3 regions of the Streptomyces sp. SAS_272 genome follow, and region 3 is predicted to be linked to each of the others. Evidence: riboswitches for the same ligand, from Rfam matches in the RefSeq annotation. Region 3 holds a riboswitch; each other region holds the start of a gene.

What was found. Region 3 has a riboswitch for cyclic di-AMP ahead of ACN6LD_RS11175 (LysM peptidoglycan-binding domain-containing protein). Riboswitches for the same ligand answer to the same signal wherever they lie in the genome.
Positions count from the first base shown of each region.
Region 1: it holds a riboswitch for cyclic di-AMP, as region 3 does, so the genes downstream of both, ACN6LD_RS36365 (M23 family metallopeptidase) here and ACN6LD_RS11175 (LysM peptidoglycan-binding domain-containing protein) in region 3, are expected to answer to the same signal.
Region 2: it holds a riboswitch for cyclic di-AMP, as region 3 does, so the genes downstream of both, ACN6LD_RS04515 (transglycosylase SLT domain-containing protein) here and ACN6LD_RS11175 (LysM peptidoglycan-binding domain-containing protein) in region 3, are expected to answer to the same signal.

Region 1 covers NZ_JBMNDR010000100.1:4,519-14,789, reverse strand. Annotated here, with positions in the region: gene ACN6LD_RS36400 (MBL fold metallo-hydrolase) at 1-551, opposite strand, end outside; gene ACN6LD_RS36395 (Glu/Leu/Phe/Val dehydrogenase dimerization domain-containing protein) at 679-1,860, shown strand; gene ACN6LD_RS36390 (TetR/AcrR family transcriptional regulator) at 1,903-2,550, shown strand; partial or broken gene ACN6LD_RS36385 (beta-propeller fold lactonase family protein) at 2,708-2,911, opposite strand; gene ACN6LD_RS36380 (SIMPL domain-containing protein) at 2,937-3,710, opposite strand; gene ACN6LD_RS36375 (SGNH/GDSL hydrolase family protein) at 3,887-4,672, opposite strand; gene ACN6LD_RS36370 (DUF6250 domain-containing protein) at 4,799-5,503, opposite strand; gene ACN6LD_RS36365 (M23 family metallopeptidase) at 5,858-6,817, opposite strand; cyclic di-AMP (ydaO/yuaA leader) riboswitch at 6,822-6,979, opposite strand; gene ACN6LD_RS36360 (alpha-galactosidase) at 7,284-9,359, opposite strand; gene ACN6LD_RS36355 (tyrosine-protein phosphatase) at 9,585-10,271, shown strand, end outside.
Region 2 covers NZ_JBMNDR010000004.1:37,846-48,116, forward strand. Annotated here, with positions in the region: gene ACN6LD_RS04495 (GntR family transcriptional regulator) at 1-506, opposite strand, end outside; gene ACN6LD_RS04500 (M56 family metallopeptidase) at 652-1,590, opposite strand; gene fahA (fumarylacetoacetase) at 1,901-3,112, opposite strand; gene ACN6LD_RS04510 (HAD family hydrolase) at 3,512-4,336, shown strand; gene ACN6LD_RS04515 (transglycosylase SLT domain-containing protein) at 4,519-5,001, opposite strand; cyclic di-AMP (ydaO/yuaA leader) riboswitch at 5,006-5,207, opposite strand; gene ACN6LD_RS04520 (polyprenyl synthetase family protein) at 6,021-7,031, shown strand; gene ACN6LD_RS04525 (LolA family protein) at 7,614-8,870, shown strand; gene ACN6LD_RS04530 (ATP-binding cassette domain-containing protein) at 8,970-10,025, shown strand; gene ACN6LD_RS04535 (ABC transporter permease) at 10,210-10,271, shown strand, end outside.
Region 3 covers NZ_JBMNDR010000013.1:23,179-33,449, forward strand. Annotated here, with positions in the region: gene mfd (transcription-repair coupling factor) at 1-42, shown strand, start outside; gene ACN6LD_RS11135 (antitoxin) at 280-465, opposite strand; gene ACN6LD_RS11140 (HNH endonuclease family protein) at 657-1,397, shown strand; gene ACN6LD_RS11145 (hypothetical protein) at 1,442-1,858, opposite strand; gene ACN6LD_RS11150 (glycoside hydrolase domain-containing protein) at 2,125-2,955, shown strand; gene ACN6LD_RS11155 (SurA N-terminal domain-containing protein) at 3,136-3,780, shown strand; gene ACN6LD_RS11160 (nucleoside triphosphate pyrophosphohydrolase) at 3,894-4,925, shown strand; gene ACN6LD_RS11165 (cytochrome P450 family protein) at 4,966-6,291, shown strand; gene ACN6LD_RS11170 (LysM peptidoglycan-binding domain-containing protein) at 6,509-7,546, shown strand; cyclic di-AMP (ydaO/yuaA leader) riboswitch at 7,752-7,935, shown strand; gene ACN6LD_RS11175 (LysM peptidoglycan-binding domain-containing protein) at 7,939-8,649, shown strand; gene eno (phosphopyruvate hydratase) at 9,061-10,271, shown strand, end outside.

The DNA of each region.
Region 1 (10,271 bases), on a different contig from region 3:
ACGCCGAGCGGCACCGCGAACAGGGTGTCCGTGCCGGCCAGCGCCTTGATCGTGGGCAGGTCCAGGTGGTCGTAGTGGTCGTGCGAGATGACGACCACGTCGACCGGGCCGAGCGCGGCCAGCGGAAGCGGCGCCGGGTGCAGGCGCCGCGGTCCCGCGAAGGCGAACGGGGAGCAGCGCTCACCCCAGACGGGATCGAACAGCACCCGCTGCCCGTCGATCTCCGCGAGCACGCTGGAGTGCCCCATCCAGGTCGTCCTGAGGCCGGTGACCGGCGGCTTGGCGAGGTCGGCGAGGGTGGTGGCGTGCACCGGCACGGTGCCTGCGGGAGCCCGCCGGGGGCGCTGCTCCTTGTCGAAGAAGACCTTGGCGAAGTCCAGCATCGAGCCCGAGGGGCGCGTGCGCGCGGGGCCGCCGGGGTTCTTGAAGACGCCGTCCTCGTAGTGGGGCGATCTGCGGATGCGCGCCAGGCGCTCACCGCTCGGATCCGCGCCGAAGGCCTCGGGCTGCAGACCGCGGAGCCCGGAGCTCAGGGGACGGAAACCGGACACGGTACCTCCAGGTGGAGTCGCTGAGGCATTCCATTATGGTCGCCTCGTCCGACAACGCGTCGACAGCCCTCTCACCCCACCCCGATACTGACCCACTGTTCAGTACCGCCCCGGTCTTGGAGTCCGTGTGTCCGACGCCCCCCTGTTGTCCCTGACCTGGACGGACGACGTCACCGGCCGTCGGGGCTTCCTGGTCGTCGACCGTCTCGTGCGCGGCGTGTGCAGCGGCGGACTGCGGATGCGGGAGGGCTGCACCCTGGCGGAGGTGACCGGCCTGGCCCGCGGCATGAGCCTCAAGGAGGCGCTGCACTACGACCCCGACGCGGCGTACGTGCCGCTGGGCGGGGCCAAGGGCGGCATCGACTGCGATCCACGGGATCCGCGGGCGTACGGGATGCTGGTGCGCTATCTGCGGGCGATGCGTCCGTACGTGGAGAGCTGCTGGACCACCGGCGAGGACCTGGGACTGACCCAGGCCCTGGTGGACCGGGCCGCCGCCGAGGCGGGTCTCGTCTCGTCCGTGCAGGCCGTCTATCCGTTGCTGGACGACGCGCACGCGGCCCGCGCGCGCCTGGCGGACGCCTTCGCGGTCGAGGTGGACGGCATCGGCCTCGACGCGCTGGTCGGCGGCTGCGGAGTGGCCGAGTCCGTGCTGACGGCCCTGGACCGGGCCGGCGTGCCGTACGCCGGGACCCGGGTCGCGCTCCAGGGGCTCGGCACCATGGGCGGCGCCACCGCACGCTTCCTCACGCGCGCGGGACTGACGGTCGTGGCCGTCGCCGACGTCAAGGGCACGATCGTCCGTCCCGGTGGGCTCGACGTGGAGGCGCTGCTGGCCGCACGGGACGGCCACGGCACGGTCGACCGGTCCGCGCTGCGCCCCGGCGACCGTGAACTGGCAGGCGACGCCTGGCTGTCGGCGGAGGCCGACGTGCTGGTGCCGGCCGCCGTGTCGTACGCGATCGGCGTGCGGGAGCAGGAGCACATCACCGCACGCTGGATCGCCGAGGCCGCGAACATGCCGGTCCTCCCGGAGGCGGAGGCACTGCTGCACGCACGCGGGGTGAGCGTGCTGCCCGACGTCGTCGTCAACTCCGGGACGAACGCCTGGTGGTGGTGGACGCTCTTCGGCGACGTCGGCGCGGACGCACAGGAGGCCTTCGGCTACACGCGCCGCTCGATGCGCCTCCTGACGGAGCGGGTGCTGGCCCGCGCGGAGGCCGACGGGAAGACCCCGCGGGCGGCCGCGCACGCGCTGGCGAAGGAACGGCTGCGGGCGGTCACGGAGCGGTTCGGCAGCCGCCGATGACGGCGTCTGGGCAGCTCACAGCCCCTGTGTAGGGTGACGGACGTGGTGAGAGTCCGGTTGAGCGTGGCCGAGCGGCGGGAGGAAATGCTGCGGGCGGCCATCGAGCAGATCGAGGCGCGGGGCGTGGCGGCGGTCAGGATCGCCGACGTGGCCGCGTCCCTCGGGGTGAGCAACGCGCTGGTGCTGTACCACTTCTCGACGAAGGAGCGGCTGGTGGCCGACGCGTTCGCTCGCGCGGCCCAGGACGACCTGGCGCATCTGCGCAAGCTCGTCGACCGCCGCACCACGGCGCTGCGCCGACTGCGGTCGGCGGTGCGCTGGTACGCGCCCACCGGCCAGGCCAAGGGCTGGCGACTGTGGATCGAGGGCTGGGCGGTGTCGCTGCGCGAGCCGGCTCTGCGGGAGGTCGCCCGCCATCTCGACCGGGAGTGGAAGGCCGCGCTCTCCGGGGTGATCGCGGAGGGCGTCGCCGCGGGCGAGTTCCGCTGCCCGGACCCGGCCGGCACGGCCCTGCGTCTGACAGCCCTGCTGGACGGACTCGCCGTACAGCTGACGTCCTATGCGGGCGCGGTGCCCCGGGCCCGGGCGCAGGAGTGGGTGGAGGAGGCCCTGACCCGCGAACTCGGTCTGTCTCCCGGCGCCTCCGATCCTTCCGGCGCGGCCGGCGCCTCCGGCACACAGGGATCCTGACCTCCCGGCAGCACGGAGGACGGCCGACAGCGCGCAGGCCGGAAGGCGGGGGCCGGGGCCGGAGAGCGGGGGCCAGGGCCGGGAGCCGGAAGACGGAAGACGGCGGGGCTGAACGCCTCGTCGGAGCCGCACGCCCGTCCGTGCCACGGCCGCAAGCGTTGACGACGTAGGCGTGCCGGCCCGCCGGGTGGAAGGCGAGGTGGCGTGGCCCCGACCCGGGGCGCAGGGCGTGCTCCCGGTGCAGTACGGGCGCGCCGTCCCGCAGCGAGTCCGCGCCGAGGTCCACGCTGACCGCTCACCGGCCGCTCGGGTCGGGCTGGACCCCGGACCGCGAAGGCGGCCAGGACCGCCGACTTCGCGGAGGGGCCGTGCGGCCTGGGCGGTGCTCAGTCCAGCGCGTAGACCGCCGTCACCGTCGCCGTCGCCCGGATCTCGCCGGGTGCCGCGGGCACCGCGGCCATGCCGGCGCCGGGCGTGTCCCCGGCCGAGGGGACGGGGCGCGGCGTCGTGGACGCGTCCTCACTGAGCGAGATCAGCCGGCCCAGGCCGCGGCCGCTGAGGCGGGCGTACTGCTCGGCCTTGGCCCGCGCGTCGGCGTGCGCGGCCTCCCGTGCGCGGGCCTGCAGCGGGGCCGGGTCGGAGACGTCGAAGACCACGAAGCCGATGCGTGCCGCGTCGCCCGCGGCGTCCGTGACCGCCTGAAGGACTGCGCCGGTCCTCGACACCTGGCGCACCTTGACGGTGAAGGACTGGGCGGCCTGGTAGCCCGTCAGCCGGGAGGCGCCGCCCGTGTGGTCGTGGACGGGACGGAGAAAGACGCTCTCGGTGCGGATGTCCCGCTCGGGGACGCCCTCGGCGCGGACCGCGGCGAGCAGCGCGGCGGCCGCGCTGCTCTGCGCGTCCATCGCGGCCTGCGGGGTCTTGGCGGTGGCCTCGACGCCCGCGCCGACGACCGCGAGGTCGGGCTCCGCGCTCGCGCTGCCCTCGCCGGTCACGGTCACGGTGGCGGCGCCGGCCGGTACGGCGCCGGCCCCCACGGCGTCGGCTGCGGCCGCGGGGCGGGCGGGCAGCGCCGCTGCCGTGGGCGCGGTGAGCGCCGGACCGCCGAGGGCGAGCAGGGCGACGAGCGCCGAGGCGACGGACGTACGGGAAAGGCGCATACGGGACCGGTCCTCGAAAGCGTCGGGGCGGACGGTGCGGGTGCGGTCATCCCAGCACCGGCCCCGTTCCCCGCCCCGACGCCACTCCCGTGCGATCACCTCACTGGTGGAGCGGCCCGCCGTACGACGCCGACGGCCGGCCGCTCCCCCGCGTGCCAAGAGTGATCCCGGACCGGCTACGCGACGGCCGCGATGCGCATCCTGATGTCGTCGGGGGAGAGCGCGCCCTTGGCGATCACATGGTCGCCGGAGGACTCCCCGCGCAGCCGGCGCCCGATCCAGGGCACCAGGTACTCGCGGGCCCAGTGCACGTCGTCGCGCCGTACGTCGAGGGCGCCGCGCGGCGGGAGGAGCGGCCAGGGCTGCTCCGGATCGGCCGGCACGTCGAGGCCGAGGACCTGCCCGGCGCGCAGGGCCACCCGTGTGTGCCCCTCCGGGGAGAGATGGAGCCGGTCGCCGTCCCAGGCCCTGCGGTCCTGCACGGACTTCAGGGACCACAGGTCGAGCACGGGACAGCCGTACCGGTCGGCGACGGCGCGGACGTGCCCGTTGAAGGTGGCGATCTTGCCGCGCAGGTGCTTGAGCACGGGGACGCCACGGGTGTCGAAGCCGGTGGTCACCATGACCGTGCCGGCTACGGCGGTCAGGGCCGAGATCGCGCGCTCGAAACGCTCGGCGACCTCGTCCGGGTCGGTGCCGGGACGGAGGATGTCGTTACCGCCCGCGCAGAAGGAGACCAGGTCCGGGGCGAGTTCCACCGCCCGGGCGAGCTGGTCCTCCATGATCTGGTCGAGCAGCTTTCCGCGGACCGCGAGGTTGGCGTAGGCGAAGTCGCCTTCGGGCCGCAGGTCCGCGAGAAGTACCGCGAACCGGTCGGCCCAGCCGACGAACGCCCCGTCGGGGCCGGGGTCGCCGACGCCTTCGGTGAAGCTGTCCCCCACCGCCACGTACGACCCGATCACTGATCTGTTGTCACTCTTCGAATCGTCTGCCACGGCAGATCATGATTCACCTTCCAATGTGACCTACGCGACCGTAGGCAGGGGTTGACGGTCGGTGAGAAAAGCCACTCCTAAAGAGTTTGCCAATCAGGGAATAAGGGACCACACGCGGAAGTCGTTGATGCGGAAGTGGCTCCAGGTGGTACGGAAGGCGAAGTGGCCGCTCGTGTACGGCTCCGGGTCGGTGTGGTCGAAGACCAGCCGCCCGTTGTTCCACCAGCGCACGACCGAGCCGTCGGAGACGATCCGCACGTGGTGCGGCCGGTTCGCGACGAGCAGCGGCTCGGTGTAGTCGTACAGCAGCGGGCGCACTCCCGGCTCGCCCACGTAACGGCGCATCCTGGTCGTGGTGTTGCCGTTGGCGCCGTAGCCGACGTAGTACGTCTTGAGGCGGTCGTACTCGGCGAGGGCGCCGCCGCGCGGGGTGGCGAAGAGGTCGTCCGGGGAGCGGACGTCGACGGCGTTCCAGAAGTTGTTGAGGTCGGAGACGCGGTCGTTGGGCCCGCCCGCGGAGATGGGCGTGGCGACGTACTCGAGGACGTACGGCCCGTCGAGCCGCCGCCTGAACCAGACGGTGGCGCCGGCCGGCACGTCGATCTCGAGGCTCCCGCAGGAGGCGGTGACCGTTCCGCCCTGTTCCCGCTCGACGGCCCACCGGCCGAGCCCGCGGCGGAAGTCGTCGTGGGCGAGGAGCCTGCGGCGCGGCGCGGCACTCGCCGTCGTCGCGGGGGCGAGGGCGGTCAGGGCGGCGGAGGCGGCGAGTGCGCCGAATGCTCTGCGCGTCGTCGTCACGGGATGCGGCTCCTTCGGTCGGACCGGGGCGGCGGGGCGGCCTTCCGCGAGCGGCGGAACCCGGGCCGACGCCTGGCCGGCGTCCCACCGGGTCCGAGGCCGCCGCCGAAAGCGCTTGCCGTCTGACCTGACCACTGTGTCCGCATCGGCGTCGCCTGTCGACGGTGCGACCGGACACGCCACACGACCGCAATCGAACGATCATGAATGAGCGCAGTCGGCGGAGGTCCTCGGAGTCCGCGGGGTCCGCGGGGTCCGCGGCGCACCCACAGCGGACGCGCCGAAGGCCGGCCCCGGATCGTGCGATCGGGGCCGGCCTTCGGCTGCGTGTCAGGCGCGGGGTCGTCGGAGGGGTCAGCCGACCGAGACGCCGTGGGAGCGGAGGTAGGCGAGCGGATCGACGTCCGAGCCGTAGTCCGGCGTGGTGCGGATCTCGAAGTGCAGGTGCGGTCCGGTCACGTTGCCCGTGGCGCCGGAGAGCCCGACCTGCTGGCCCGCGCCGACGGTCTGGCCGGCCGAGACGGAGAGCTGGGACAGGTGGGCGTACTGGGCGTAGTAGCCGTCGTTCAGCTTGATGACGACCTGGTTGCCGTAGGCGCCGCCCCAGCCCGCGGAGACGACGGTGCCCGCGGCGACGGCCTTGAGCGGGGTGCCGGTCGGGACGACGAAGTCGACGCCGGTGTGGTAGCCGCTCGACCACATGCTGCCCGACTGGTGGTACGGCGTGCCTACGGTGGCGCCGGACACCGGCAGGGTGAAGCCGCCCGCGTTGCTCTCGGCGGCCTGGGTGGTCGTCTTCGCGGAGGCCGCGGAGGACGAGGACTTGGACGCCTGCGAGGACTTCGAGGACTTCGAGGACTTCGGCGAAGAGTCCGCCGAGGACGAGGAAGAGGTCGAACCGGACGACTTGGCGGTGCCGGCCGCGGCCCTCTTGCCGATCGACAGCTCGAGGCCGGGGTGGATCAGCGAGGGGTCGGCGCCGACGGCCTCGCGGTTGTCCTGGTACAGCCTCTTCCAGCCGCCGCTGACGTGCTGTTCGGTCGCGATCTTCGAGAGATAGTCGCCGGACCGCACGGTGTAGGTCGTGGCGGCGGCGGTCTTCCGGGTCACCGGAGCGGCCTGCACGGCCTTCTGGGAAACCGTCTGCGCGACGGCCTGGGAGACGGCCTGGGACGCCGACTCCCCCGTGGCCGCATGGGCGCCGGAAGCCGCCATGAGCGGAAGCGCGAGCGCGGCCCCGCCGGTTCCGGCGGCGGCTATGGAACGGGTGAAACGCTGGGCCTTGGGACGGCGATGCTTACCCTTCGCGGGCATGACGAATTCCTCTCCGGCGCCTGCGAGGTGAGCTGTCGGGTGCGGACTGGAGATGTCCGGCCACGTCGGGACGCGGCTTTACCCCGAGCCTGTTCCGGGACCGGAACAGGCGGTAGTGCCTGTGGGTCCCCCGCTCCTGCCGTGCACGGGTGAGTGTGCGGATTCCGGGCGGCGGCAGGATTAGGCGTCCGTCCGGATTGGTGTGGAACGTAAGCGACCAGGACGCACAGGGACAAGCAGAGGTTGCACTGACATGGCATTTCTCTTGATCCGCCACGACAATTACCGGTCACGCTCCGTGAATCAGAACGGCCCTATCCGGTCAAGCACCCCGGAAAACCACACGAATTACGTGAACATGACGGGCGACGTACGGTCACGGATATGACGCTGCTCACGTGACGCTTCTCCAGCTTTCTTCATGACAGAGCGAGTTGGAACGAAGAATCCAATTCGGACAGAAACCTCAGATGCGACGCAGCCGGATAACCGTCGCATCGAGGTCGCCCCGCAATCCGGTACGCATCCCGTGATGCAGAAGCACCGCACCTCGGTGGATTTCTCCTGATTCACGGCATTCATACGATGCCGTGGGGTCGAGCCCGCGCAGCCGCAGCGCCGGAACGGGCTCGCCGAACCGCTGCGCCTGGAGCCAGGCGAGGACGACGGTCTCGTCCCCGAGCACGTACTGGACGGCGCTCAGGCCGCCCGTCGGGGGACGCAGCCGATACAGGTCGCCCTGCTGCACGACATGCCGGACGTCCTTGTAGAGGCCCACCCAGCGGCGCGCCTCGGCGAGCTCCTCCTCGCTCCACTCGGCGAGGTCGCCGCCGACGCCGAGCACCCCCGCCATGGCGCTGACGAACCGGAAGCGCAGCGAGCTGACCCGCCCGTTGAGCTGCGTGTTGGGGCTGTCGGTGACCCACGCGGCCATGACCCGGGCGGGGTGGATCTGACTGAAGCCGTGCTGGATGTCGAGCCGGTCCAGCGGGTCCGTGTTGTCGGACGTCCACACCTGGTCGGTGCGGCTCATGATCCCCAGGTCGACGCGCCCGCCGCCGCCCGAGCAGGACTCGAAGGCGACGCCCGGGTGGGCCGCCCGCAGCCGGTCCAGCAGGTTGTACAGGGCCCGTACGTGGTCGACCCACAGGCGTTGCGGATAGGGGTCGTCCGGCCAGCCGGCGTCGGTGAAGCAGCGGTTGAAGTCCCACTTGACGTAGTCGATCGGCGCGCTGGACAGGAGTCCGTCGAGCTGTTCCCAGAGGTACTCCTGGACGTCCTCGCGCGCGAGGTTCAGCATGAGCTGATTGCGGAACTCCGTCCGCTTTCGTCCTGGTTGGAACTGCACCCAGTCCGGGTGCGCACGGTAGAGGTCGCTGTCCGGGTTGACCATCTCGGGCTCGACCCAGATGCCGAACTGCATGCCGAGGGCGCGCACGTAGTCGGCGAGGGGCTTCAGCCCGTTCGGGAAGCGGTCCGGGTTGGGCTGCCAGTCGCCGAGCCCGGCGTGGTCGCCGGTGCGGGCCCCGAACCAGCCGTCGTCCACCACGAAGAGCTCGACGCCGATCGACGCGGCGCGCCTGGCGAGGGTCGCCTGCTGCTCCTCGGAGATGTCGAAGTAGGTGGCCTCCCAGGAGTTGAACAGCACCGGCCGGTCCTGCCCGGCGTCCGGGACGACGTGGGCCCGCTGGTAGGCGTGCCAGGCGCGGCTCGCCCCGCCGAAGCCGGCGTCGCTCCACAGGCCGGCGAAGACCGGCGTGGTGAAGGACTCGCCGGCAGCGAGGCGCAGCAGGCCCGAGTCGTCGTACCCGGCTCCGCCGGTGATCTGCACGCGCGCGTCGGGGAGCTGGGCGACGGCGATCCGCCAGGAGCCCGACCAGCCGAGGGCACAGCCGTAGACCTCGCCGCGCTCCTCGGTGGCGTCGGTGTCCAGGGCGACCCAGGGCAGGTGCTGGTGCCCGGTGTGTCCGCGCCGGCTGCCGATGACCGTCTCGCCGTGGCCGAGCGGGGTGCGCGCGAGCCGCGACTCGGCGGCCCAGCGGCCGTGCAGCTGCGACAGCCGCCAGTCGTCCCGCTCGGGCAGGGTCCAGGTGGCCGAGTCCGCGCGGAGCAGTTCCAGCGGCTGCTCGCCCTCGTTGCGCAGGGTCGTCCACCGCTCCACGACGTCGCCGCGCATCCGGTAGTGCAGGGTGATCGCGAGCCCGGCGTCCCGGAAGCGCAGTCGCAGTTCGTCGCCGTCCCGCTCGTGCGTCTCGAAGGTCCACTCGGTGCCGCGGCGTTCGTCGGTGCGCACCGACAGGGCGGGCCGGACGAAGCGCGGGCCGCCCTCGACCGGATACTCCTCGCGGCCGTCGAGCGGGGACTCGAAGGACGCCCCGCGCTCCGACCAGGGAAGGGCGGCCAGGGCCTCGGCGTCGGCGAGCGAGATGCGCGGGCCCCAGTGCAGGTGGACCAGCTCGTCGGCCTCGGTGAGGTGGAGTGCATAACTGCCCGTGGGCCCGGAAAGGACCCAGGTGCGGCCGGCGTCGGCGATCTCGGGCATCAAAAACTCCCACTGATTCGAACAGGTGCGATCAAGCGTCAACATCATCGAACGCGGTCGGCCCCTCGGGCAACTTCCGGCCGACGATGGCCCCACCTGGGCGGACGGGTCGACCGGCCGGTCCGAGGACGACGTCTTGCCCCGAGGGCCCGTGTCGTATGGTCGAGGAGGTCCTGTCGGCCACCACGAGCCGCGCCGACGCGGACCGACTGGGAGGGAGCCCCCGTGACGCAGCAGATCCCGTCGACCGAGCCCGAGCTGGCCGGTGTGCGCAACTTCCGGGACGTGGGGGGTCTGCCGACCGTCGACGGCCGGCGCGTGCGCCACGGCGTGCTGTACCGCAGCGGCCACCTCGCGCACGCGACCGACGAGGACGCGGCGTTCCTCGCCGGCCTGGGCCTGCACACCGTCTTCGACTTCCGCAACGCCGCGGACCAGAGGCTGGAGGGCCCGGACGTCGAGCTGCCGGGCGTGCGCAACGTGAACCTGCCTCTGTCGGACCCGGCGGACGGCGCCGAGTTCTGGAAGATGGTGCGGGACGGCGAGATCGACCAGCTGCGCGGCATCCTCGGCGACGGCAAGGCGGCCGGCCGGATGATCGCCTCCTACCGCAGGATCGTCACGGAGCGCACGGCGGAGCACTCGCGGGTGCTGCACGCGCTCGCCGAGGACAGCGTGCCGGCGCTGATGCACTGCGCGGCGGGCAAGGACCGGGCGGGCCTGTCCGTCGCGGTGACGCTGCTCGCCGTGGGCGTGGAGCGCGAGGCGATCCTCGGCGACTACCTGGAGTCCAACGCCAAGCACCGCCGCTACAAGGTGCGCCGCAGCGCCACCTCCGCCGCGGCCTACTCCCCCGAGGTCATGGAGCTGCTCGGCCCGCTCTTCGACGCCCGCGCGGAGTACCTCGAGGCG
Region 2 (10,271 bases), on a different contig from region 3:
AGCGGAACGTAGGTGAGGTCGAGAGAGAGGGGGACGCCGCCCAGGCGGCGCAGGCGTTCGATGTAGAGGACATCGGCGCCGGGCGGGACACGGAGGCGGTCGGCCACCGGTGCGGGTGCGGCGACGGGGCCCATCGTGCGGACCTCGTTCGTGACGTGGCCGTGTTCGTGCAGGGTCTCCGCGAGCCCCATCAGACGGTCCAGCCCATGGGGGTACTTCTGGGCCACGACGATCGTGCCGACGCCGGGCAGGCGTTCCACCAGACCCTCGGCCCGCAGGAGGTCGAGGGCCTCGCGGACGGTGTTGCGGGAGGCGCGGTAGTCGGCGGCGAGGGTCGCCTCGTGGGGGAGCGTGCCGGCCGGGAAATCGCCGGTGAGGAGTTGGCGACGGAGCAGGTCGGCGAGCTGACGTGCCTGATCCGCGCGCAGCCGACGCCGCGCACGGTGGGCGGCGACGGTGGTCGCGCCCTGGCCGGCGTGGTCTCGGACGCGGTCGGTGGCTGGCATGTTTTGAACCATACCGACCCACTAGGAAAACCAGTGTTGCCGGAATGTTGCGCCATCTGCGACAGCGTCAGACATGGGCTTGACCTGCGAAAAGGGCTGTCCGCCGAGGTAGATCCGCCAGTTCGGGGTGAGATCCGCGACGCGCTCAGGACAGCGCGGTCAGCCCCGGGGCGAAGGTGATCAGCAGCGGCAGCAGCGGGATCAGAGTGGCCACGGTCGTCGTCAGCGCCCGGTGTCTGCGCAGCAGACGTGGGGGCGGCTCGAGGAGGCGGTCGACGCGTTCGCCCAGGAGGCGGTGACTGGAGGCGCAGGACAGGACGCCGCGGTGCTGGTTGAGCTCGATCAGGGCCAGCGCCGTGGTCAGGTGCCCGCAGCGGCGTGATGCCGTGTCGTCGGCGGCGAGTTCGACCAGGCGGTGCGTCTGGTCGCAGAAATGGGAGAAGAGCGGAATGCGGGGGAAGCCGGTGGCAAGGGCGGTGGACAGGTGGAGCAGCCAGTCGTGGTGGGCGCGGGCATGGCCGCGCTCATGGGTGAGGACGGCGTCCAGCTGGTGGGAGGTGAGGCGGTGTAGGGCGCCGGTGGTCACGATCAACTGGGGTGGGTTGCCGGGCATCCACCAGGCGTCCGGGTATTCGTCCTCCAGCACGAGCAGCGGGCCCCGGGCGGGCGGCAGGCCCGCGGGCAGGTCGGGGGCGCGTTCGCGCAGGTGGGCCCGCGCCCGGTCACGGCGTCGGCGTGCCTCGACGAGTTCACGGGCGAGCATGGCGGTGGTCCAGGCGGCCCCGCAGGCCAGCAGCAGGGTCAGGGCCGTCGCCCACAGCGGGGCGGCGGAGAGGTCGTACGCCTCCGTGACCGCCGCCGGGGCAGGCGCGAAGACCCTTGAGCGGACGGTGTGGAAGACGGCCGCGGCGCCCAGCACCAGGGCCGTCAGGCAGCACAGCAGGACGGTGGCGACCAGGCACTGCCACACCCACAGCCCCACCACCGGCTCCCGCTCGGGCCAGGCGGAGCGGGTCAGCGCACGCGGGGCCGGCACCGCGGCCGTCAGGCCGACGATGCTCAGCAGGAGCAGGCAGACGGTCATGCCGGGGGCTCCGGATCCTGGTCGGGAAGGGGGCGCGCGCCACCCGGGCGCGACGTGCGTGCCGGCGGCGCACACTCGTGCGGCCTGCCACGTGCGGCGGGCCCGGCACGAAGACCGCGCCCGCCGCCAGTATGACGGCGGTTCCCCCGGGAGTCAGCCCAAGTCGACGCCCGGATTCGGCCCGGGCCACCCGGGCCGGACGCGGACCCCGAGGCCCGCCGGCGCACCGCCCGTCGCGCCGCCCCTCATCCCACCGTCGCGCATCGCGTCGCCCGGCATCGAGCCCGGGGCCGGGATTGGGAGCGTGACCTCACCCGGCGACCACCCGGCCGCTCACCTCGCCCAGGCCCACCCTTGCTCCGTCGGGACCGGGAGCCCACGCCGACAAGGTCACCACATCGCCGTCCTCCAGGAACGCCCTTTTGCCGTCGGGGAGTTCCAGCGGGTCGCGGCCGTTCCAGGTCAGCTCCAGGAGGGAGCCGAGCTGATCCGGGTTCGGTCCGCTCACGGTGCCCGAGCCGTACAGGTCGCCGGTGCGCAGGGAGGCCCCGTTGACCGTGAGGTGGGCCAGTTGCTGGGCGGCCGTCCAGTACATGGCGGAGAAGGGAGGCTCGGAGACGACGTGACCGTTGATCGCGACGGAGATGCGCAGGTCGTAGCCGGCGGGTTCGGCGTCGGAATCGTCCAGGTAGGGAAGGAGGGGGTGGGTGCGCTCCGGGGGCGCCGTCCGAGCCTCATCCAGAGCCCCCAGCGGGGTGATCCACGCCGACACCGACGTCGCGAACGACTTGCCGAGGAACGGGCCGAGGGGCACGTACTCCCAGGCCTGGATGTCGCGGGCGGACCAGTCGTTGAGCAGGCACAGCCCGAAGACGTGCTCGCGGTAGTCGGCCAGCGCGACCGGGCTGCCCTGCTTCGACGGCACGCCGACCACGAAGCCGACCTCCGCCTCGATGTCGAGCCGAACGGACGGGCCGAAGACGGGGGCGGGGTCGGAGGGCGCCTTGCGCTGGCCAGAGGGGCGCACCACGTCCGTTCCGGAGACCACGACCGTGCCGGCGCGGCCGTGGTAACCGATCGGCAGGTGCTTCCAGTTGGCGAGGAGGGTGTCGCCGGCGTCCGGGCGGAAGATCGCGCCGGCGTTCCGCGCGTGGTGCTCGGAGGAGTAGAAGTCGACGTAGTCGGCGACCTCGAAGGGGAGGTGCAGCGACACCGCGGACAGGGGATGCAGAAGGGGTTCGACCGTGGGGCGGCGGGCGGGGTCGGTGACCCACTCCGTGAGCGCGCCCCGCACCTGCGACCAGACGGCGCGGCCTGCCGCGAGCAACGGGTTCAGGTTCGGCGCCGACAGCAGCTCCGCGTGGGGCGAGCCGAGCTCGCGGGCTGCCGCGCCCGCGTCCAGCACGTGATCGCCGAGCCGGACGCCGACGGTCCGCCCGGTGGAGCCCGAGAGGGAGAACACGCCGTACGGGAGGTTGTGCGGGCCGAAGGGATCGCCCTCGGGAAGGTCGAAGGGGGGCATCGGGTACTGCCTCTCTTTCCTGCACTCTCTGGTGCTCGCCATGTCGTGGTCACCGGACACCGGGCGGATGTCGCGCGGGTGCGGCGAGCCGGGCCACACGTTACGGCTGACCTGGCGAAAGCGACATGGGGGACGGGCCGACGGGGCGTTTCGGCCCGCAGCGCCCGGCGTCCGCCCGCCCGCCCGCGGGTGGTTCACGATCCGGGACGCGTTCTTGAACCGGCGCGGGAGCCTTTGGCCGTCCGCTCCCCGGCGATACGTCAGAAAACTGCTTCATTGGGCCAGTCCCGGGACGGGTCAAGGCCAGTCCCGCAAGGAGAGTTGGCAGAACAGGGCAGGACCTGGCCGTCGTTCGCTTCACGTCGAACCCGAGGGGTACGGCATCCGTATTCTCTGATCATGGCCGCACCTACCGCATATGCCGCGCGCACCGCGTATTCCCTGATCGCCACAGACCTGGACGGAACGCTGCTTCGCGGCGACGACACCTTCTCCGACCGGTCGCTCGACGCGCTCGCGCGGGTGGCCGCCGCCGGCGCACGCCACCTGGTGGTGACGGGACGGCCCGCGCCCCGCGTGCGGCCGCTGCTCGAGCGCCTGCACAGCAGGGGACTCGCAGTGTGCGGACAGGGCGCGCAGCTCTACGACGCCGGCGCGGACCGGCTGCTGTGGTCGGTGACCCTGGACCGGGAGCTGGCGGAGACCGCGCTCGGCAAGATCGAAGCGGAGGTCGGGCAGCTGTACGCGGCGGTCGATCAGGACGGCGTAGACGGGCTCACGCTCATCGAGCCGGGGTACCGGATGCCCCACCCGACGCTGCCGGCGCTGCGGGTGGGCCGTCGCGACGACCTGTGGTGCGAGCCGATCAGCAAGGTGTTGCTGCGCCATCCTGCCCTGTCCGACGACGAGTTGGCGGCGACGGCCCGATCGGTGGTGGGCTCGCTCGCCACGGTCACCATGTCGGGTCCCGGCACGGTCGAGCTGCAACCCTGCGGGATCACCAAGGCGACGGGTCTGGCACTGGCCGCGGAGCATCTCGGACTGCGGCCCGAGGACACCGTCGCCTTCGGGGACATGCCCAACGACATCCCGATGTTCGACTGGGCGGCGCGCGGAGTCGCGATGGCCAACGCCCACCCCGAACTCAAGGCGGTGGCCGACGAGGTGACGACGTCGAACGAGGACGACGGCGTCGCCGTCGTCCTCGAAAGACTGTTTCCGTGAGTCCTGCCCGCCGACCGCCTGCTGACCGCTGACCGCCTGCCGACTGCAGGCCGGGACGACCGCCGGCCTGCCGACCGACTGCCGACCGGCCAATCAGCTGGCAGGCCGGTCGCCGGGAGGCCGGCCAACCAGCCGACCGGCCGACCGCCGCGGTGCTGTCGGTTCGGGCGTGGCCCGGACCGTCAGTAGGCGCCGAAGACGTTGTCGATCGAGCCGTAGCGCGCGGCCGCGTAGTTGCAGGCGGCGGTGATGTTCGCGACCGGGTCGTAGGAGTCCCAGGAGGTGCCCTCCACGTGGTAGGCGCGGAAGGTCGGGTCGATGACCTGCAGCAGGCCCTTGGACGGGATGCCCGCGGCGGCGTTGGAGTCCCAGAGGTTGATGGCGTAGGGGTTGCCCGAGGACTCGCGGATGACGTTGCGGTAGATGCCGTTGTACGTCCCGGGGATGCCGTGCTGCGACATGACCTGGAGGGAGGCGCGGATCCAACCGTCGAGGTTGTCGGAGTAGCCGAGGCTGCTCGCGGTGGCGACGGTCGGGGTGGTGGCCGCGGAGGCGGTGGTCGCGCCGATGAGGGGGAGCGCCAGTACGGCGACTCCGGTGCCGGCGATCGCGAGTTTGCGGGCGAGGCGGGACGTGCGGGTGGGGCGCTGAGCGGCAGCGGACATGACGAGTTTTCCTCTCCGTCGCCTGCGAGGTGAGCTGTCGGGTTCGGGCGGGAGCTGCCCGGTCGCGTCCTGACGGTCGCGACTTCACCCCAAGCCGTAACGGATTGCCCCAAAAGTTCTGGATGTCCAGAACGTCAGGGCAATGCGCTGCGGCGACCTACCTGGTTCCCCCGCTCCTGCCATGCGTATCTCGGTGGGTGTTACGGGCGGCGGCAGGATTAGGCGTCCGCCCGACAGGCCGGGAACGTATGCGAGAGCACATGTCCGGAACAAGTGCCGAATTCACAGATGACCCCTATTGACCTTGGTCTGTGCCGTATGGGGTACTTGATCCTTTGTGGATGCAAAGCGTCAACTCGCTTGGTGGGTGCGGGGGATCGAAGAGTGGCCGACGCTGGTCGCTGCGGAGGGGTCAGTGAGCCATGTCACGCCGAATCACAAGAGCGGCGAATCGGGCATTAGCCTCAACTCGCTTGTTATGGCGCAAGGGAGAGGGTGGGAGGGCTGGCTGTCGCGCGACCAGTCGTGTCGGGGTCGCTTTTCACGCGGCATGCGGCATGCGGCATGTCGCATGCGGTGTCACGCGTGGCATGTGTGGCATGCGTGGCACCCGCGGCGAATGTGGAATCCATGGCATGGGTGGCATGCGCATGCCGTCGCGGCGAGGGGGCGGGCCGGCCGAGCTGGGGATGGGGTCGGTCGACGGGCGGGGCGAGGCAGGGGCGCCGCCGGGCCGAGGCGGACCTCGGCCGGATGTCGGCCTCGGTGTGGACATGATTCGGCACTTCGCGGCAACCCGATGAATATCTCTTCGTATGGGCTGATCAGAAACATCACGGACGTGATCGGATACGGTCTGGCCCGATGCGTGCACCTCGCGGGCGAGTGCATTCGCCCCCGGGGGACGTGGGGGCTATCGGTGATCGAAACGTGACCGGATACGCTGACTCGAGTGATGGCAGCGACCTATCGACAAACCGCGTAATCGCCAGTAGACACCAGCAGACAGGAGACCCCTCGTGACCGTCGTCGGGCCGTTCGGGCTGAGCGTGCGGGACCAGGCTCTGGAAGCCGATGTCCAGGCCGGATTGGCGGCTGTCGAGGAAGGCTTGCTCGAGGCCACCAAGAGTGAGGTTCCGTTCATCACGGAGGCCGCCCAGCACCTGGTGCGGGCGGGCGGGAAGCGGTTCCGCCCGCTGCTCGTGATGCTCGCGGCGCAGTTCGGGGACAGGTATGCGCCGGGCATCGTGCCGTCGGCCGTGGTGGTGGAGCTGACGCACCTGGCCACGCTGTACCACGACGACGTGATGGACGAGGCCGCCGTGCGGCGCGGGGTCCCCAGCGCGAACGCCCGCTGGGGCAACTCGGTGGCGGTCCTCACCGGTGACTTCCTCTTCGCTCGCGCCTCGCACATCCTGGCCGATCTCGGGCCGGAGGCGGTGCGGGTGCAGGCGGAGGCGTTCGAGCGGCTGGTCACCGGCCAGATCCTGGAGACGGCGGGGCCCACGGACGGACGGGACCCGGTCGAGCACTACCTCGACGTGCTCGGCGGCAAGACCGGTTCGCTGGTCGCGGTGGCCTGCCGGTTCGGCGCCATGATGTCGGGCGCCGACGAGACGGTCGTCGACGTGCTGACGCAGTACGGCGAGCGGCTCGGCGTCGCCTTCCAGCTGGCGGACGACGTGCTGGACATCGCGTCCGACTCGCACGAGTCCGGCAAGACGCCCGGCACCGACCTCCGTGAGGGCGTGCCCACTCTGCCCGTGCTGCGGCTGCGGGAACGGGCCGCGCGTCTGTCCCTGCCCGAGGACATCGCGCTGTGCGAGCTGCTGGACTCCGACCTGAGCGACGACGCCCGGCTCGCCGAGGCCATCGAGGCGCTCCGGGCCCACCCGGCGCTGGAGCAGGCCCGACGGGACACCGTGCGATACGCGAACGACGCGCGGGCCGCGCTGGCGCCGCTGCGCGAGTGCGACGCGAAGGCGGCGCTGATGGAGCTGTGCGACGCGGTGGTCCACCGGGCGGGCTGAACCCTCCCGGAGAGTTCCGCCCCGGACGCCCGTCGACGGCCGACCGCGGAGCCGTTCGGCTGCCGAACCGCCGAGCCGTCCGGGTGCTGGACAGCCGAACCCTTGGGCTGCCGAGCCTCGGGGCCGTTCGGCGTCCGCCCCCCGAGCCCCCAAGCCCCCGAGCTCCAAAGCCCCCGAGCCCTCCGAGCCCCCAAGCCCCCGAGCCCTCCAGCCCCCAGCCATCGGCCCTCAGCCCGCAGCTCCCCACCCCTGAGGCTGTCTGACCGGCGAGCCCGTGGCCGTGGCCGTGGGCTGCCGCTGCTGCGAGCCGTCCGGCCGGCGGGTCTCGCCGTCAGTCGTGCCGTCCGCATCCGCGTCGAGCCGTCGCTACCCCTACGGGTCGTCAGCCGTCCCGGCGGTCTCGTGTCATACCGCAGGTGTACGCGGAGTTGAGCCCTCGGGTTGACGCTTCCGAGGAGTCGATTTGGTCAGATGGGAACCACGGAAAACACCACTCCTCACCGATTCGGGTGAGAATGGCGGCTCGGGGTGGGACGTTCAGCGTGATGACCAGCCGCCGCCGACGACGGAGGTAAGGGACACATGGCACCGAAGGCATCCGACGACACCATGACCGGCGGGGACGCCACCGGCGGGGACGGCGACGACCTGCGCGTCGGACGGCGCAAGGCCGTGCGGTACGTCGTTCCGGTCACCGTGATCGGTGTCGCGGCCGCGACGATCGGACTGGTCCCGGCGCTCGCCGACTCCGGCGACCCCGACCTGCCGAAGATCACGGCACAGCAGCTCCTCGACAAGATCGCCGCTTCGGACGTGCAGCAGCTGTCCGGAACGGTGAAGATCACCACGGATCTCGGGCTGCCCGACCTCGGCGGGTTGGAGAGCGGCCTCCTCTCGGGGGCGGCCAAGGGCGGCGACGGCTCGGCCGCCGATCCGTCCGCCAAGCTCACCGAACTCGCCTCCGGCACGCACACGTTGCGCGTCGCCGCGGACGGCCCGGACCGGCAGAAGCTCTCGCTGCTGGAGAACGCCGCCGAATACAGCGTCATCCACAACGGCAAGAACGTGTGGGGTTACGACAGCGGGTCCAACGAGGTCTACCACTCCACGGTCGAGGAGAGCGCGGGGAAGAAGGGGGAGTCCCCCGTACCCGCGACACCCAAGGACCTCACCGAGGACGCCTTGAAGGCGGTCGACGACACGACGTCCGTGACCGTAGACGGCACGGTCCAGGTCGCCGGCCGCGACGCCTACAAGCTGCTCGTGAAGCCGAAGCAGTCCGGGTCCACGGTGGGTGCGATCAGCGTGGCGGTGGACGCGAAGACGGGTCTGCCGCTGAAGTTCACGCTGACCCCGGCGAGCGGCGGGGCCGCCGTCGTGGACGCCGGCTTCACCCAGGTCACCTTCGCCAAGCCCGCCGCCTCCACCTTCGACTTCACCGCCCCCAAGGGCGCGAAGGTCACCGAGGGCGACGACGACGGCAAGGGCGACAAGGCAGGCAGTCCGGAACCCGGGCGCGGCGACTCCGACGACTTCGCCGACGCCTTCGGCGGTCAGGGCGGTCAGGGTGGCCCCGAGGGCCTCGACGTCATCGGCGAGGGCTGGAGCTCGGTCGCCGTCTTCGACACCGGCGGTGAGGGTGTGCCCTCGGGCGCCGAGGCCGGCGGCGACCTCGGCGGGTTCCTCGGCTCCCTCGGCGACAAGGTGAGCGGCAAATTCGGCTCCGGGACCGTCTTCTCCACCCGTCTGATCAACGCCCTGATGACGGACGACGGCAAGGTCTACGTCGGTGCGGTCACCAAGGACGCCCTGGTGAAGGCAGCCGACGCGGGGAAGTGAGCGGCGCAGGCCCAGCGGCGCAGGCCCAGCCGGGGAGCCGGGGAGCCGGGGAGCCGGGCAGTCGGGCAGCCGGGCAGGCACAGCGGTGCACGCCCGGGGATGCATGCACAACGCGGTCGGCGCCCTCCGAGTGAGGGCGCCGCGGAGAGGAAGCCGGTGAGGGAGTCCGAGGACGACGTCGACGCAGTCACCCACGTCGGCGCGGCCGCCCACGCCGACGACGCCGTCATCCGCACCCGCGCCCTCACCAAGCGCTACCGCGGTGGACAGCTCGCCGTGGACGGTCTCGACCTCACCGTCCCGGCGGGCAGCGTGTTCGGCTTCCTCGGACCCAACGGCTCGGGCAAGACGACCACCATCCGCATGCTGATGGGGCTCATCGAACCCACGGCCGGCACCGCCAGCGTCCTGGGGCAACCCATGCCGCGGGCCGTCCGGGCCGTGCTGCCGCACGTCGGGGCCCTGATCGAGGGGCCCGCCCTCTACGGCTTCCTCTCCGGCCGGGACAACCTGCTGCGGTACGACGCCGCCGATCCGACGGCCGACCCGCGCACCCGGCGTGCGCGGGTCGGGGCGACGCTGGACCGGGTGGGGCTGACGGCCGCCGCGGGCAAGAAGGCGAAGGCGTACTCCCTCGGCATGAAGCAGCGTCTCGGGCTCGCGGCGGCCCTGCTGCAGCCCCGCCGGCTGCTCGTCCTCGACGAGCCGACGAACGGGCTCGATCCGCAGGGCATGCGGGAGATCCGTTCGCTGATCCGGGAGTTGGCCGCGGAGGGCACGACCGTCTTCCTCTCCTCGCACCTGCTCGACGAGATCGAGCAGGTGTGCACGCACGCGGCGGTGATGGCCCGGGGCCGGCTGATCGTGCAGGGCCCGGTGGCGGACCTCGCGGCGGGGACCCGCGGTCGGCTGGTCGTGACGACCCCGGACCTGGCGGACGCGGCCCGGGTGCTGAAGGAGCAGGGCGCGGCCGACGTCGTCGTGGCCGAGGACCGGGTGAGCGCGGAGGCGCCGTCGCCGGACCGGGATCCGGCCGACCTGAACACGGCGCTGGTGACGGCGGGCGTCCGTGTCCGCGGCTTCACCGTCGAACGGGCCTCCCTGGAGGACGCGTTCGTGGCACTCACGGGGGAGGGCTTCGATGTCGCGGGCTGAAACGGAACCGGTGGACGACGACCACCGCCCCCGAAGCCCCGGAACGAACCCCACGGCCCCGGAGCCGGGAGCGCCCCGGTCTCCGTCCCCGACTCAGTCCCCGCCCTCGACTCAGCCCCCGTCCCCGACGCAGACCCGGTCCTCGTCCTCGACTCAGTCCCGGTCCTCCTCCTCGTCTTCGTCCATGCCTCGGTCCCGGCCCCGTTCGTGGACCTGGACTCTCGGACTGTTCCGCAGCGAGCTGCT
Region 3 (10,271 bases):
GGCTGGGTCGGCGAGTTCCTGGCCACGGTGCTGGGCTCGTAGCGGGCGGGGAAGGCGCGGGCCGGGAAGACGCTCACGGGGAAGACGCCCACGGGGAAGACGCCCACGGGGGAGGCGCGGGCCGGTAAGGCGCCTACGGGGAAGACGCGTACGGGAAGGACCCGGCCGCCGCGGGGGCGGTGGCGGCGGGAAACCGTCCGCGGAGCGGCTTGCTCCGCGGACGGCCACGTCAGGCTCGGACCGCAGGGCCGGCCGGGTCCCGAACCGGCAGGGTCCCGGCTACGGCTTCTCGGGCCGGTCCTCGTCCATCCCCATCCGCTCGTGCAGCTGCTGCTGCCCGGAGTCGACCTGGGACTCGTACTTGTCGCCCGTCTTCTCGTTGATCCGCCGCTCCGCGGCGTCGGACATGTCCCTGGCCTTGTGCTGGGCCGACTTGTTGCTCTTGAACCTGTCGAAGATGCCCATGCAGAGCTCCCTTCCCGGAGGTGACTCTCCACCGACGATATTCCCGTGATGTGCGAGATGCCCACTTGAGACCGTTATGGTCTGGACCTCCCGGTCGCTTCCGAGCGCCCCCTCGCCAGGGTGTGTGCCGGTCCTCGTCGGGGGAATCCGCCCTGTGCGGGGTGGGCAGCAGCCAGGCAGGGGAGGGGCGCGTGAGGCGTCTGAGGGGTGGGGCGGCGGTCGCCGTCACGTTGGTGTGCGCCGTGACGGTGGCGGGCTGCAAGGAGCAGACCGCCGGCGCGGGCTCCCGTGGGCCGGGCGCGACGGCGGGCACGGGAAAGGCAGGCGGCGGGGCTGCCCTCGCGGCGGCCGAGTCGCTGCCGGTGAAGGGGCGTGCCCCCAAGACCGGTTACGACCGCGAGCAGTTCGGCTCCGCCTGGGCGGACACGGACTCCAACTCCTGCGACACCCGTGACGACATCCTCAAGCGGGACCTGGAGAAGGTGAAGTTCACCGGCGGCGTCTGCAAGGTGTCCTTCGGGGTGCTGGAGTCGGATCCGTACTCGGGGAAGGCCGTGACCTACCGGCGCGGCAGCAGCAAGGTCGACATCGACCACGTCGTCGCCCTGTCCGACGCCTGGCAGAAGGGCGCCAAGTACTGGGACGCCGCCAAGCGGATAGCGCTCGCCAACGACCCCCTCAACCTGCTGGCCGTCGACGCGAGCACCAACCGTTCCAAGGGGGACGGCGACACGGCGACATGGCTGCCGCCCAACAAGGCCTACCGCTGCACGTACGTCGCGGCGCAGGTCGCCGTGAAGAAGAAGTACCAGCTGTGGGTCACCGCGGCGGAGAAGTCCGCGATGGAGGAGGTGCTGTCGGCCTGCCCCGCGCAGCGACTGCCCGCCGGGGGCAACCCGACCAAGGCTCCGGGCCGCTTCCGCGCGGGATGAGCCCGCGCGGGGACGGCCACCGGTTCACGGTCACCGGCTGACGGCTACCGGCCGTACGGGTACCCCTGCTGGTACGGGTTCGGGCTCGGGTGGCCCGCTCCGTACGCCGGAGCCGCCGCCGGGGCCTTCTTGTCGAACATCGCGAACAGCAGCATCCCGGTCGCCATCAGCAGGGTGATGAGGAACATGGCGCCGAAGAACGCGTCCGAGTCGTCGTTGTCGGACGCCACCGTGCACGTCACGATCGCCACCTCGTACAGCGCGAACGAGCAGAAGGCCGCCCAGTCCGAGGACAGTCCGCGGCGAATCCCCACGTAGAGGAACGGCACCCAGGCAAGGAAGCCCAGCGAGAGCCACACCAGCACCACCCAGGCGAGCCGCTCGAACCAGCCGCCCTCCAGCCGTCTCACCGTGCCGGTCACGGTCGTCGTCGGCATCGTCATGTCGCCCCCCAAGGTCACCAGGGAGCAAGGGTAGGACATGGGCGGCCCGCGTCAGGCCGCCGCTTCTTTACCGTGACGTAAGTGAATCTTGTGGCGCTGCGGACGCCCCGTTTCCCTTCCACGGGGGCGCCACGGGTTACGGTGCCATCCGCCTCCGGCGTCAGGACGTCGAGTCGACGCCGTATCGTCGTACCGGTCAAGGGGAGACATCCGTACGGTGCGACCGCGACAGCGAGGCCGCCGTACGCAACAGATCACAGAATGAACGATGGGGTGGGGATCGCATGGCCGAGCACCGGCAGTCCAGGAAGCGCAGATACATCACGTGGGGCGTGGCCGGCGCGGCCGTCCTCGCGGGGGCCGGGATAGCGGCGCAGACCTCGATGGCGGCCACCGTCTGGCCTGCCCAGAAGACGTACACCGGCCGGGCCTTCGACGCCTGCACCGCCCCCTCGTCGGCCGCGATGAAGGCCTGGAAGACCGACGGCTACTACGGCGGCGCCGCCGTGTACATCGGCGGCAAGAACCGCGGGTGCGCGCAGCCCAACCTGACCGCGTCCTGGGTGAAGTCGGTCAACACGCTCGGCTGGAAGCTCATCCCGCTCTACGTCGGCGCGCAGCCGCCGTGCCAGACCGGCTCCAGCCCCGAGAAGATCACCGCCTCGACGGCCACCTCCCTCGGCGCCACGGACGCGGCGGACGCCGTCGCCAAGGCCTCCGCGCTCGGCATGAAGACCGGCAGCCCCGTCTACCTCGACATGGAGGCGTACGACATCACGAACAAGTCGTGCAACGACGCCGTGCTGGCGTACGTCCGCTCCTTCAGCAAGACGCTGCGCGCCAAGACGTACCGGGCCGGCTACTACGGATTCAGCAGCTCCAGCGCCAAGGCGATCGCCACCGCGACGAACAAGACGGACCTGCCGGGCAACCTCTGGTACGCGCTGTGGGACAAGAAGGACACCACGACCACGGACTGGCCGTGGGGCGCCACCCAGTTCACCGGCCACAGCCGCGGCCACCAGTACCTGGTCAACAGCAAGGAGACCCGCGGCGGTTACACGATCACCGTGGACCGCGACTCCTGGGACGCCCCGGTCGCCCTGGTCGGCTGAGAGCGCCCGGACCCGCAGGGTCGACCGCTCGCACCGACGAGCGGGCGGCGAGCGGGCGCGGCGGTGCCGGAAGTCCTGGTGAATCGTTGGTCGAATGGCTTGGCCGCAGCCGCGCCACTGCCTACCATCGATCACCGCAAGACTTTGTGCACCGCCGCACAATCTCCTCGGGAGGCTTCCTTGCACCGCCGTCGTCGCACCGCGCTCCTGCTGTCCGCCGCGATCGCGGCGGCCCCTCTCCTCACCGCCTGCGGCAACGACGCGCATCCGGGCGCTGCGGCCGTCGTGGGCGGTCAGCGGATCACCGTGGCGCAGCTGGAGAGCCGGGTGGACGAGGTGCGCTCCGCGCAGCGCGCGGCCGTCACCGACGACGCCCAGTACGCGCAGGTCGTCGGCCAGACCGGCGGGCTCGCCCGGGACACCCTGCACGGCATGGTCCTCGACCGGGTGCTGCACCGCGCCGCCGAGGACGCGGGCATCACGGTCACCCCCCGCGAGGTCCAGGAGATGCGGACCGGCCTGGAACAGCAGGCGGGCGGCGCGAAGGGCCTGGAGACGGCGTGGCTGCAGCAGTACGGCATTCCGCCGCAGCGCCTCGACGAGAACCTCCGCCTCCAGCTGGAGGCCCAGAAACTCGCCGCCCAGCTCGGCGCGACCACCAGCCAGCCCGCCTTCTGGAGCGCCCTGTCCAAGGCGTCCAAGGCTCTCGGTGTCGACCTCAACCCGCGCTACGGCGACTGGGACGCGCAGAAGGTGGCCCGCGTCGACGCGAAGACCCCGTGGGTGCGGGAGGTCACGGCGGCCGGGACCAAGCAGCCGACCTGACCGTGTGATCGCCATGACCGTGTGATCGACGCGACCATGTGATCGTGTGACCGGCAGGCCTGCCCTGTGGACGACTCCTGGGGCCGCGTGCGGGCGTGGGTTACGTTCGGGGTGTGAACGCAATCAGCTCCGCCGATGCCGACGCCGCAGTCACCGCCCCTGGCCGCGTCGTCCTGCTCACCACCAGCCACCGCGTCGCCCCCGGTCTGCTGTCCTGGCCCGCCTGGCAGGCCCTGCGCGCGGCGGACCGCGTGCTGTGCGCGGACGGCGCTCACCCGCAGCTGCCCTATCTGCGGGACGCGGGCATAGCGGTCGAGGAGACTTCGCCCACCGCCGAGGAGCTGGTCGCCGTCTGCGCCGGCGGCCGCACCGCGGTGGTGGTGGCGACCGGCGAGGGCGAACCGGCCCTCACTGACGGTCTGGCCAGGCTGGCGGGCTCCGGGCGGGTGGCGATGCCGGAGCTGGAACTCCTCCCCGCCTCCTACGACCTGCCGGGCGCCCGGCTGCTCGACCTCGTCCAGGTCATGGACCGCATCCGCGACGAGTGCCCGTGGTCCTCCCGGCAGACCCACCTGGGCCTGGCCAAGTACGCGATGGAGGAGGCGTACGAGCTGGTCGAGGCGATCGAGGACGGCGACCGCGACGAACTCCGCGAGGAACTGGGCGACGTACTTCTCCAGGTGGTCTTCCACGCCCGCATCGCCGAAGAGGACGAGGAGGCCCCGTTCTCCGTCGACGACGTCGCGGGCACGATCGTCGCCAAACTCGTCCACCGCCACCCCCATGTCTTCGGCGACGCCACCGCCACCACGCCGGAAGAGGTCAAGGAGCACTGGCTGCGCACGAAGGCGGTGGAGAAGCGCCGGGCGTCGGTGACCGACGGGGTTCCGCTCCACCAGCCCTCGCTTGCTCTCGTGGCGAAGCTGACCGCGAGGGCCCGGACGGCGGGGCTGGACGTGTCGCTGCCGGCCGCCGAGGGCATCGGCTACGAACTGCTCGCCCTCGCCGCCCGGGCCGAGTCGGAGGGCATGGACCCGGAGGCGGCGCTGCGTGCGGCGGCCCGGGCCTACCGGGACGCGATCCGGGTCGCCGAAGGGGTCCTCGACCGCCCGTCCCCGTCCGCGTCCGGCCCGTCGGGCGAGTGAGCGTGACCGTGCACGCCGGCAAGCCCGCTACGGTCGGGTCGTGACCGACCCGAACCACCCGAACCACCCGTCCCGGCAGCCCCAGGCCGACGTCCCGCCCGCGCCCGCGCTCTTCACCTGGGAGTTCGCCACCGACCCCTACCCCGCCTATGCCTGGCTGCGGGAGCACGCCCCGGTGCACCGGACCGCGTTGCCGAGCGGGGTCGAGGCCTGGCTGGTCACCCGGTACGCCGACGCCAAGCAGGCCCTCGCCGACCCGCGGCTGTCCAAGAACCCCGCACATCATGACGAACCCGCCCACGCCAGGGGCAGGACCGGCATCCCCGGGGAGCGCAAGGCCGAGCTGATGACCCATCTGCTCAACATCGACCCGCCGGACCACACCCGCCTGCGGCGGCTCGTGAGCAAGGCCTTCACCCCGCGCCGAGTCGCCGAGTTCGCGCCGCGCGTGCAGGAGCTGACGGACCGGCTGATCGACCGGTTCGCCACCGAGGGGCGGGCCGACCTCATCCACGACTTCGCCTTCCCCCTCCCCATCTACGCGATCTGCGACCTGCTGGGGGTCCCCGAGGAGGACCAGGACGACTTCCGCGACTGGGCCGGGATGATGATCCGGCACGGCGGTGGCCCCAGGGGCGGCGTCGCCCGGTCGGTGAAGAAGATGCGCGGCTACCTGCTGGAGCTCATCCACCGCAAACGCGCCGGACTCCCCGCCGAGCCCGTCCCGGGCGAGGACCTCATCTCGGGTCTGATCCGCGCCTCCGACCACGGCGAGCACCTCACGGAGAACGAGGCCGCCGCGATGGCCTTCATCCTGCTGTTCGCCGGCTTCGAGACGACCGTGAACCTCATCGGGAACGGCGTGTACGCCCTCCTGACCCATCCCGCACAGCGCGAGGCACTGCAGCGGTCCCTCACCGAGGACGGCGGGGACCGCGCCCTGCTCGAAACCGGCGTCGAGGAACTGCTCCGCTACGACGGCCCCGTCGAACTCGCCACCTGGCGGTTCGCGACCGAGCCGGTCACCCTCGGCGGACAGGACATCGCGCCCGGCGACCCCGTCCTCGTCGTGCTGGCCGCGGCCGACCGCGACCCGGCCCGCTTCACCGACCCCGACACACTCGACCTCGCCCGCCGTGACAACCAGCACCTCGGCTACGGCCACGGCATCCACTACTGTCTGGGCGCCCCGCTGGCCCGGCTGGAGGGGCAGACCGCGCTGGCCACCCTGCTCACCCGGCTTCCCGACCTCCGACTGGCGGTGGAACCGGCCGAGTTGAGATGGCGCGGCGGCCTCATCATGCGCGGCCTGCGCACGCTGCCGGTCGAGTTCGCCCCGGCGTCCGCGCCTGGCTCCGGCGTCTGACGGTTCGGCCGGACCGGGGCTGGACTGACCGGACGTCAGCCGGATTGTGACCATGCGGCGGAGCAAAGGTGACCGATCCTCAAGTCTGTGATCTTCACGTGATCTGCGCGGCATTAACTTGTGACAAGTGATCGTCTGCCGATACGTTCACTCGTCAGCGCGACGCGTCAGCTCACTCGCCCGCGCCGGCACTGCTGTCCAGAGAAAGGCCCCTCGCATGCTCTCCGGGAACGGTCGTCACCGTCGCCCCCGCCAGGCCCCCGCGCTGCTCGTCGCGGCCGGGGTGACCGGCTCCGCCATCGCCATCCCGTTGCTCGCCGCCTCCGGCGCGAGCGCTGCGGACGGCACGGTGTGGGACAAGGTGGCGCAGTGCGAGACCGGGGGCTCGTGGAGTGCCGACGGCGGCGACGGCGAGTCCGGCGGCCTCAGCCTCACCCAGCAGGACTGGAGCGCCTACGGCGGGCTCGACTACGCGGCGAGCCCCGACCTGGCCAGCCGCAACCAGCAGATCGCCGTGGCGCAGAAGGTGCTCGCGGCCAAGGGCGTCGGCGCGTGGGGCACCTGCGGGCTGACCTCCGGGCTCACCAAGGAGAACGGCGCGCTGACCGTGGACACCGGCGTGGCGGGCGATTCGTCAGGATCGTCCGGCTCCTCGGGTTTGTCCGACCTGTCCAGGGGGCTGTCGGGCTCCTCGGGCTCGTCGGATTCCGGCGCCGGTTCGACCGGTTCCAGCGGTTCGACCGGTTCAGCGGGATCGTCCGACTCGTCTGACTCATCCGACTCGTCCGGTGATTCCTCGAGTTCACCCTCGGCGTCACCTTCGTCGCCTTCGTCCCCCTCTGCCGTCACGGGCGACCCCGGCGATGCCGGCGGTCAGGGCGACCCGCAGGCGGCCGACGGTTCGTCCACGGGGACCCCGGAAGCGGACGACTCGGACAAGTCGGGCCAGGATGTGGGTTCCTGGAACCTCGTCGACACCGGCTCCCTCGGCTCCGGCCGTCATCGCGGCGTCACGGCCGACGAGCCGGCGGCCAAGAGTGCCGACACCGAAGCGGGCGGCGCGTCCACCGCCTCGGCGGGCCGGCATGCCGCGGCCGCCTATGTCGTCCAGGAGGGCGACTCCCTCGCCTCCATCGCCGACTCCCTTGGCCTCCACGGCGGATGGCGTGCCCTCTACGCCGAGAACAGGGACCTCATCGGCGCCGACCCGAGCGACATCGCCCCCGGTCAGACCCTCGACACAGGGGTCCAATAGGGCGCAAAGCCCAAGAAAAACAGCGGTAGTTCACGTCACGCTTCGCGCCGAATGTCCGATTTGGCGAAAGTGTGGGATGAGTCTCAGAAGCCCTGATCGTCTTTGAAATTCCGCGGATCGCGTGTCTACGGTCGTGACCGCTCGGCAACCCGAGCCCCGGCCGTCGCAACGCCGAATCCTGCCAGCGGCAGCCCGGGAACAGTCGTCGCGTCAAGCGCCGTAGGCAGGAGCGGGGGACCCAAGGTAAGTGCCGCACCGGGAAGTTGCCGGAGCGGCTTGGGGTGAAGTCACCCCTCCCACGGAGCGGAAGTCTCCGGCGGAGGAGTGACCGGGCAACTCACACGGCCCGAACCCGACAGCTCACCTCGCAGGCGTCGGTGAGGGGATCCACCATGCTGTTTTCCGGTAAGGGCAAGCACCGTCGTCCGTCCAAGGCCACCCGCGCCGCCGCTCTCGCCGGTGTCACCGGCGTCGCCATCGCCGCCCCGCTGATGGCGGCCGGCAACGCCTCCGCCGCGACCGCCTCCGAGTGGGACGCGGTCGCCCAGTGCGAGTCCGGCGGCGACTGGTCCATCAACACCGGCAACGGCTACTACGGCGGCCTGCAGTTCTCGTCCTCCACGTGGGCCGCGTACGGCGGCACGCAGTACGCCTCGCAGGCCAACCAGGCCTCCAAGGCCCAGCAGATAGCCATCGGCGAGAAGGTCCTCGCGGGCCAGGGCAAGGGCGCCTGGCCGGTCTGCGGCAAGGGCCTGTCCGGCGCCGCCTACAACGGCAGCAGCGCCGGCTCGTCGAACTCCGGCTCGTCGAACTCCGGCTCGTCGGACAGCGGCAGCAGCTCCCGCTCGACCGAGCAGAAGAGCAGCTCCCGCTCCACCGACCGTCCGGCGGCCGCCAAGAAGTCCAAGACGGTCACCACCCCGACCGGCAAGAAGGTCAAGAAGGGCGACGGCGAGTACAAGGTCGTCAAGGGCGACACCCTCAGCACCATCGCCGAGAAGCACAAGGTCAAGGGCGGCTGGCAGAAGCTGTTCCAGCTCAACAAGGACATCGTCCAGGACGCCGACCTCATCTACCCGGGTCAGCAGCTGCACCTGAAGTGACAGCCGTCTTCCGGCGAAGCCACAGTGCCCTCCTGGTGAAGGTCGGCACTCCGAGGACCTCGTGAGGGTCCCCCCGTCCCCACGGGCCCCCCGTCCCGGTGCGTGTTCCCCCGTACGCACCGGGACGGGGTTTTCTCTTGCGCCCTTCCGGGCCCCGCGCTCGCGGCGTTCCGGTCGCCGTTCTCGCGCCCTTCCGGCAGTCGTCCGTCCGGCCGCCGTCCCTTTGGTCCACGTGCTGTCCGCCCGGTCTTTTCGGCCGCTTCTCCTCGCCGCTTTGTTCCGGACAGGAACAATGTGTACGGTCAGTCCGTCCACGGGACGGTCGGTCGGTGGCCGACGCTCCGGAGACGGTTAGGCTCTAGGCGCAAGGCCACGCGCCGCGCACTTTCAGCGTCACATCCCATGAAGGAGATGCTCGTGCCGTCCATCGACGTCGTCGTAGCCCGGGAAATCCTCGACTCGCGAGGCAACCCCACCGTCGAGGTCGAGGTCGGCCTCGACGACGGCAGCACGGGTCGTGCCGCCGTCCCGTCCGGCGCCTCCACGGGCGCCTTCGAGGCCATCGAGCTGCGCGACGGTGACCCGAACCGCTACCACGGCAAGGGCGTCGAGAAGGCAGTCCTCGCCGTCATCGAGCAGATCGGCCCGGAGCTCGTCGGTTACGACGCCACCGAGCAGCGCCTGATCGACCAGGCCATGTTCGACCTGGACGCCACGGACAACAAGGGCTCCCTCGGCGCCAACGCGATCCTCGGCGTCTCGCTCGCCGTGGCGCACGCCGCCTCCGAGGCCAGCGACCTGCCGCTCTTCCGCTACCTGGGCGGCCCGAACGCGCACCTGCTGCCCGTTCCGATGATGAACATCCTGAACGGCGGCTCGCACGCCGACTCCAACGTGGACATCCAGGAGTTCATGATCGCCCCGATCGGCGCGGAGTCCTTCTCCGAGGCGCTGCGCTGGGGCGCCGAGGTCTACCACACCCTCAAGAAGGTGCTGAAGACCAAGGGCCTGTCCACCGGCCTCGGCGACGAGGGCGGCTTCGCCCCGAACCTGGAGTCCAACCGCGCCGCGCTCGACCTCATCATCGAGGCCATCCAGCAGGCCGGTTACGTCCCCGGCGAGCAGATCGCGCTCGCGCTCGACGTCGCCGCGTCCGAGTTCTACAAGGACGGCAAGTACGAGTTCGAGGGCAAGTCCCGCTCGGCCGCCGAGATGACCGAGTACTACGAGGAGCTCGTCTCCGCGTACCCGCTCGTCTCCATCGAGGACCCGCTGTACGAGGACGACTGGGCGGGCTGGAAGGTCATCACCGACAAGCTGGGCGACAAGGTCCAGATCGTCGGCGACGACCTCTTCGTCACCAACCCGGAGCGTCTGGCCCGCGGCATCGAGGAGGGCTCCGCCAACGCCCTGCTCGTCAAGGTCAACCAGATCGGTTCGCTGACCGAGACCCTGGACGCCGTCGAGATGGCCCAGCGCAACGGCTTCAAGTGCATGATGTCCCACCGCTCCGGCGAGACCGAGGACGTCACCATCGCCGACCTCGCCGTCGCGGTGAACTGCGGTCAGATCAAGACCGGCGCCCCGGCCCGCTCGGACCGCGTCGCCAAGTACAACCAGCT